2 regions of the Acidovorax sp. 69 genome follow, and region 1 is predicted to be linked to the other one. Evidence: riboswitches for the same ligand, from Rfam matches in the RefSeq annotation. Region 1 holds a riboswitch; the other holds the start of a gene.
The links. A riboswitch is a leader RNA that binds a small molecule or an ion and turns the genes downstream of it on or off. The one in region 1 is predicted to bind S-adenosylhomocysteine.
Positions count from the first base shown of each region.

Region 2: it holds a riboswitch for S-adenosylhomocysteine, as region 1 does, so the genes downstream of both, metH (methionine synthase) here and ahcY (adenosylhomocysteinase) in region 1, are expected to answer to the same signal.

Region 1 is NZ_PGEP01000001.1:865,933-869,340, reverse strand. Features, by position in the region: gene CLU85_RS04060 (TlyA family RNA methyltransferase) at 1-441, opposite strand, end outside; gene ahcY (adenosylhomocysteinase) at 643-2,076, opposite strand; S-adenosyl-L-homocysteine riboswitch at 2,145-2,224, opposite strand; gene CLU85_RS04050 (SDR family oxidoreductase) at 2,391-3,173, shown strand; gene CLU85_RS04045 (peptide chain release factor 3) at 3,326-3,408, shown strand, end outside.
Region 2 is NZ_PGEP01000001.1:4,861,749-4,865,156, reverse strand. Features, by position in the region: gene CLU85_RS22395 (LysR family transcriptional regulator) at 1-343, opposite strand, end outside; gene CLU85_RS22390 (PACE efflux transporter) at 419-889, shown strand; gene CLU85_RS22385 (hypothetical protein) at 991-1,731, shown strand; S-adenosyl-L-homocysteine riboswitch at 1,750-1,852, shown strand; gene metH (methionine synthase) at 1,882-3,408, shown strand, end outside.

The DNA of each region.
Region 1 (3,408 bases):
GTCCTGCAGTGCCTGCGGCGTCAGGGAGCGTGCGTTCATGCCCTCCACGCAGATCACCCGCAGATCGCTGCGCATCCGCTCATGCAACTGGTTGTGCCCCACGTCCACGCCAATGACCTGGGCCGCGCCCTGTTGCAACAGGCAATCCGTGAAGCCACCGGTACTCTGCCCCACGTCGAGGCAACGCAACCCCTTCACCGGTACGCGAGCCACTTGCAAAGCCCCTTCGAGCTTGAGCCCCCCGCGCGAAATGTATTTGGCCTCAGCGTCATCCAGCAGATGAACCTCAGCGATGGACGGAATATCGTCGCCGTTCTTGGACACCTTCTGCCAGGGGGACAAAGGCGACAGTCGCCATTGCACGCCTGCCGCAATGAGCCGCTGCGCTTGCGAGCGGGTGGTCGCATGACCAGCCTCTACCAAAAAAACATCTGCGCGCATGCGCCATCCTTTTTGAATGAAAACAGCCTCTAGCGCTTATACATAAAGCGCTAACAGCTATTGTTTCAGGAGTAACCCCGCGGCGACTCCCACGTGCATGCAACGGGCGCACCACAAAAGCCAGCGCCACCGGCAAACCGGGCGTTGCCGATCCACGGGTGGCCCCTCGACAGGGAGCGGCACACGACCGCTCCATGGACATCAATACCGGTAGGTATCAGGCTTGTAAGGGCCTTGCTTGGGCACGCCGATGTAGGCGGCTTGTTCGTCACTCAACTCGGTCAGCATCGCGCCGACCTTCTTCAGGTGCAGACGCGCCACCTTTTCGTCCAGGTGCTTGGGCAGCACGTAGACCTTGCCGTTTTCGTAGAAGTCGCTGTGCGTGAACAACTCAATCTGGGCAATGGTCTGGTTGGCAAAGCTCGACGACATCACGAAGCTGGGGTGGCCGGTGCCACAGCCCAGATTCACCAGACGGCCCTTGGCCAGCAGGATGATGCGCTTGCCGTCCGGGAAGATCACGTGGTCCACCTGGGGCTTGATCTCTTCCCACTCGTACTGTTCGAGCGACGCGACCTGGATCTCGTTGTCGAAGTGGCCGATGTTGCAGACGATGGCCTGGTCCTTCATGGCCTTCATGTGGTCGTGGGTGATCACATCCTTGTTGCCGGTGGTGGTCACGAAGATGTCGGCCTTGTCGGCGGCGTATTCCATGGTCACGACCTTGTAGCCCTCCATCGCGGCCTGCAGGGCGTTGATGGGGTCGATCTCGGTCACCCACACTTGGGCAGACAGGGCACGCAGGGCCTGGGCACTGCCCTTGCCCACGTCGCCGTAGCCGGCCACGCAAGCCACCTTGCCCGCAATCATCACATCGGTGGCGCGCTTGATGCCATCCACCAGCGATTCACGGCAACCGTACAGGTTGTCGAACTTGCTCTTGGTCACCGAATCGTTCACGTTGATCGCGCGGAACATCAGCGAGCCCTTGGCCGACATTTCCTTCAGACGATGCACGCCTGTCGTGGTCTCTTCGGTCACGCCGATGATCTGGGCGCTCTTGCGGCTGTACCAGGTCGGGTCCACGGCCAGCTTGGCCTTGATGGAGGCGAACAGGCAGGTTTCTTCTTCGCTGGTGGGGTTGGCGATCAGGGAGGCGTCCTTTTCGGCGCGCTTGCCCAGGTGCATCAGAAGCGTGGCGTCGCCGCCATCATCCAGGATCAGGTTGGGGCCTTCGCCTTCGCTGCCTGCGGGGCCGAAGTCAAAAATGCGGTGGGTGTAATCCCAGTATTCGGTCAGGGTTTCGCCCTTGATAGCGAACACGGGCGTGCCGGCAGCGGCGATCGCAGCGGCAGCGTGGTCTTGCGTGGAGAAGATGTTGCAAGAAGCCCAGCGCACCTCGGCACCCAGGGCTTGCAGGGTCTCGATCAGCACCGCCGTCTGGATGGTCATGTGCAGGCTGCCAGTGATGCGGGCGCCCTTGAGCGCCTGCTTGGCAGCGAATTCCTCGCGAATGGCCATCAGGCCGGGCATCTCCGTTTCGGCGATGCGGATTTCCTTGCGGCCCCAGGCGGCCAGGCCGATGTCGGCAATGATGCAGTCGGTGTTGACCGGGGCGTTGACGCGTGCGTTCATGAGGGTGTGCTCCAAAGCATGTTTGAAAAACCACTGGTCGCGGGAGTGAAAAAGCTCACCACACGAGAAGTGGATGAGCGTCGTTGCTAGATGACTCCGAGCCTCACGCCCCGCCAGAAATGGGGACGCTGCAACGCTCCTCGGATCGGCGCATTATAAAAGCAAGTGCGCGGCGGTGAAACATCCCTGGCAAACGGTGGGGCCGCAGCACCCCACAACCCATCAGGCCGCAAACATGTCACCTGCGCGGCTGCCTTGCGCTGCGGAGCCCCCGACACTGGCGATCCGTCAAAAGACCCATCAAGGAGCACACCATGGACCCCCAGGACAAGGTCATCATCGTCACCGGCGGCGCCAGCGGCATAGGCCGCAGCATCGCACGGCGCTTCGCACAGGAGGGCGCCCATGCCGTGGTCGTGGCCGACCTGCACCTGGAAGCCGCCCAGGCCGTGGCCGACGAGATCGGTGGCCTGGCTCTGCGCTGCGACGTTTCGCGCGAAGCCGACATCAAGGCCCTGGTGGCCACCACGCGCGAGCGCTACGGCCGCGTGGACGCCTATATCTCCAACGCCGGCATCTTGGGCCGCCCCGGTGGCATTGAGTTGGAAGACCCGCTGTGGGAGGCCATGTGGAACATCCACGGAATGGCCCATGTCTGGGCTGCGCGCGCCGTGGTGCCTGAGATGGTGGCGCGCGGCGAGGGCTTCTTCCTGGTCACGGCCTCGGCCGCCGGGCTGCTGACCATCGTGGAGTCGGCGCCCTATGCCGTCACCAAGCATGCCGCCGTGGCCTTTGCCGAGTGGCTGCGCATCGCCTATGGCCGCCGTGGCGTGGGCGTCGCCTGCCTGTGCCCCCAGTCGGTGCAGACCGCCATGGTCACGGGCGACGGTGGCTCGGCATCCCACGACGGCATCCTGCCACCCGAGCAGGTGGCGGGTGATGTGCTGCAGGCCATGCAGGACGGGCGCTTTCTGGTACTGCCCCATCCCGAGGTGGCGCAGTACTTCCGCAACAAGGGCCAGGACTACGACCGCTGGCTGGGCGGCATGCAGAAGATGTATGCCCGGCATGCGCAGGAGCAGGCGCGAGTCGGCTGAGCGGGAACCGGGGCAAAAAGAAAAAGGGGCTACAAGGGGTTCGCAGCGGGCGCCGGTAAAATCGCCGCTTTCGGGCGCCGCTGCGCCTGCCGCGCTGACTGCCGCAGAACCCTGCCGCAGCGCGCCCTGACCCCCATCTGGAACCACCCCCTGTGTCCTACGCCTCAGAAACCCGGCGCCGCCGCACCTTTGCCATCATTTCCCACCCCGACGCCGGTAAAACGACGCTGACGGA
Region 2 (3,408 bases), 4.0 Mb from region 1:
GGGCGGCCAGAGGCCCCGTCCAGCGGGCGGCCAGCAGCTCAGGCGCTATCGCCAGTGTCAGGCGCTCTTCCAGCCCTTGCGTCAGGGCCAGAGCCTGGGCGTTGAGCTGCTGCAACTGCCCTGCCAGCAGCCGGGCCTGGGGCTCCAGCGCGCGGGCTGCGGCTGTCGGGCGGGGCTCGCGACCGCTGCGGTCGAATAGCTGCACGTTCAGCTCGGCCTCCAGGTGGGCAATGGTCATGCTCACAGCCGACGGCACGCGCGACAGCGCGCGCGCAGCCGCCGAGAACGAGCCGTGGTCAAGTGCCGCCAGAAAGACCTGCACGCTGTCGGAATGGAAGGCCATGGCGCGAATGATCTATCAAAAAAACTGAAATAAGCTGACTTTATATGTCAGTCGGGCGAATATAAAGTCGCCCCCATGGACAAGAAACCCACTCTGTTTGGCCTGCAAGGCGTCAAGCGCCGACTGATCTACGTGAGCCTGTACGAACTGATCGCCATCGTGGCAGCCACTGCAGGCCTGGCATTGCTCACGGGCCAGGGTGCGGGTCATTCCAGTGTGGTGGCGGTGGGCGCCTCCGTGATCGCCATCGTCTGGAACATTGTCTTCAACTGGGCTTTCGAGCGCTGGGAGTCGCGCCAGGCCGTGCGTGGTCGCAGCGTGGCGCGGCGCGTGGCGCACGCCATCGGTTTTGAGGGCGGTCTGGTCTTCACTCTGGTGCCGTTGTTTGCCTGGTGGTTCGGCATCAGCCTGTGGCAGGCGTTCGTGATGGACCTGGGCCTGATCGTGTTTTTTCTTTGCTACACCTTCGTCTTCAACTGGGTGTTCGACCACCTCTTTGGCCTCCCGGCCTCGGCCATGGCCCCTGTGCAGGTCGCCACGGCCTGAGGGCGGGGCCACGGGCCTCTCTCTGCGCAACCGTCACGCCGTGTGAACCCTGTGCGAAGGCCGATCTGGGCGGCCCCTGCGCTGCCGATAATGGCGCCACGATGTGTGGGCTTTTTTCCTCTTCCCGTGCGCTGTGTCTGGCGCTGTTGTGTACCGTGCTGGCCGGCTGCGCTGGCCATGCACCCACTCCGCGCGGCGAGGTGAAGGGCGCATCCGCGTCGCCCGGCGAACTGGCCCAGTCCGACACCAACCGCATGGCCAGCCTGGCCATGCAGGAGAACCTGGAGGGCTTGTTCCGCCTGATGGACAAGCTCTACCGCCGCAACCCCGCCGAATGGCGCAAGGGCGGCGTTGCCAGCCGCGAGCAGGCCATCGATCAGGTGCGTGTCGCGGTCATCCAGCGCCAGCCCTGGGCGCCGCTGCAGGGGCGCCGCGATATCGCCGCGATGGGCCTGGCACTGGCCCCGGAGTTCGCCGGTGACCGAGTGGCCGCGTTCATCCACGCCACGGCCGACATGATCATCACGGCCCATGGTGGCAAGACCGAATTTTTCTTGCTCGATGGCGTGGATGCGCAGCATCTCTACAACGCCGCACGCAACGTGGAAAGCGCCGTGTGGCTGCTGGCCCAGCGCCGCAATGCCCAGGGCCAGCCACTGCTGTTGGCCGACGAGATCGGTGCGCAGGGCCGCAACCTGAGTTTTGAGCGCGAGTTTGGCAAGATCATTGCGCGGCTGGATCTGCTGGCCGCCTTCACCACCGAAAAGTACCGCCGCGCTGCCATCAGCTATGTGCAGGGGATTGTGGGCGGCACGTTCTTGCAGTTTCTGCCGGTGCGCTGAGCCGGTAAAATCCGGCACTTGCCCAAGGAGCGTTGCAGCGGCCCCCTCACCACGACGGGGCCGTCAGGCTTGGGTACATAAGAACAAGTTCTAAGCCCCACCGCAACGACGCTCACCTGTTTTTCTGCTGCCCCTGCACAGGTGAGTCCTATGTCCGCTGTATCTCTGCCCCCCATGAAACTCTCTGGCCTGGAGCCCGTCTCCATTGGCGAGGGCACCCTGTTCGTCAACATCGGCGAGCGCACCAACGTCACTGGCTCCAAGGCATTTGCCCGGATGATCTTGAACGGCCAGTACGAAGAGGCCCTGGCCGTGGCCCGCCAGCAGGTGGAAAACGGCGCGCAGGTCATCGACATCAACATGGATGAGGCCATGCTCGACAGCAAGGCCGCCATGGTGCGCTTTCTGCAGCTGATTGCCTCCGAGCCCGACATTGCGCGCGTGCCCATCATGGTCGACAGCTCCAAGTGGGAGGTGATCGAGGCCGGCCTGCGCTGCGTGCAGGGCAAGGGCATCGTCAATTCCATCTCCATGAAGGAGGGCGTGGACAAGTTCAAGCACGAGGCGCGCCTGGTGCGCCGCTACGGCGCGGCGGCCGTGGTCATGGCGTTTGACGAAAAGGGCCAGGCCGACACCTACGAGCGCAAGATCGAAATCTGCGAGCGCGCCTACCGCATCCTGGTCGATGAAGTGGGCTTCCCGCCCGAAGACATCATCTTCGACCCCAACATCTTTGCCGTGGCCACCGGCATTGAAGAGCACAACAACTACGCCGTCGATTTCATCGAGGCCACGCGCTGGATCAAGCAGAACCTGCCGGGCGCCAAGGTGTCGGGCGGCGTGTCGAACGTGTCATTCAGCTTCCGTGGCAACGACCCGGTGCGCGAGGCCATCCACACCGTGTTCCTGTACCACGCCATCCAGGCGGGCATGGACATGGGCATCGTCAACGCGGGCATGGTGGGCGTGTACGACGACCTGGAGCCCGTGCTGCGCGAGCGTGTGGAAGACGTGGTGCTCAACCGGCGCCCCGACGCCGGTGAGCGCCTGGTCGAGATTGCCGAAACCGCGAAGAGCGGCGCCAAGGACGAGAGCAAGAAGCTCGAATGGCGCGGCACGCCCGAGCACCCCAAGACGGTGGGCGAGCGCCTGTCGCATGCGCTGGTGCACGGCATCACCGACTTCATCACCGAAGACACCGAAGAGGCCTACCAGGCCATCCTCGCCAAGGGCGGCCGCCCGTTGCATGTCATCGAAGGCCCACTGATGGACGGCATGAACGTGGTGGGCGACCTGTTCGGCGCGGGCAAGATGTTTTTGCCACAGGTGGTGAAAAGCGCGCGCGTGATGAAGTCCGCCGTGGCGCACCTGATTCCCTACATCGAAGAAGAAAAGCGCCAGGACGAGCTGGCCGGGCGCGACGTGCGCAGCAAAGGCAAGATCATCATCGCCACCGTCAAGGGCGACGTGCACGACATCGGCAAGAACATCGTCACTGTCGTCCTGCAATGCAACAACTTCGAGGTGGTGAACATGGGCGTCATGGTGCCCTGCCATGAGATTCTGGCGCGCGCCAAGGTTGAGGGGGCGGACATCGTGGGCCTGTCGGGCCTGATCACCCCCAGCCTCGAAGAGATGCAGTACGTGGCCGGCGAGATGCAGAAGGACGAGCACTTT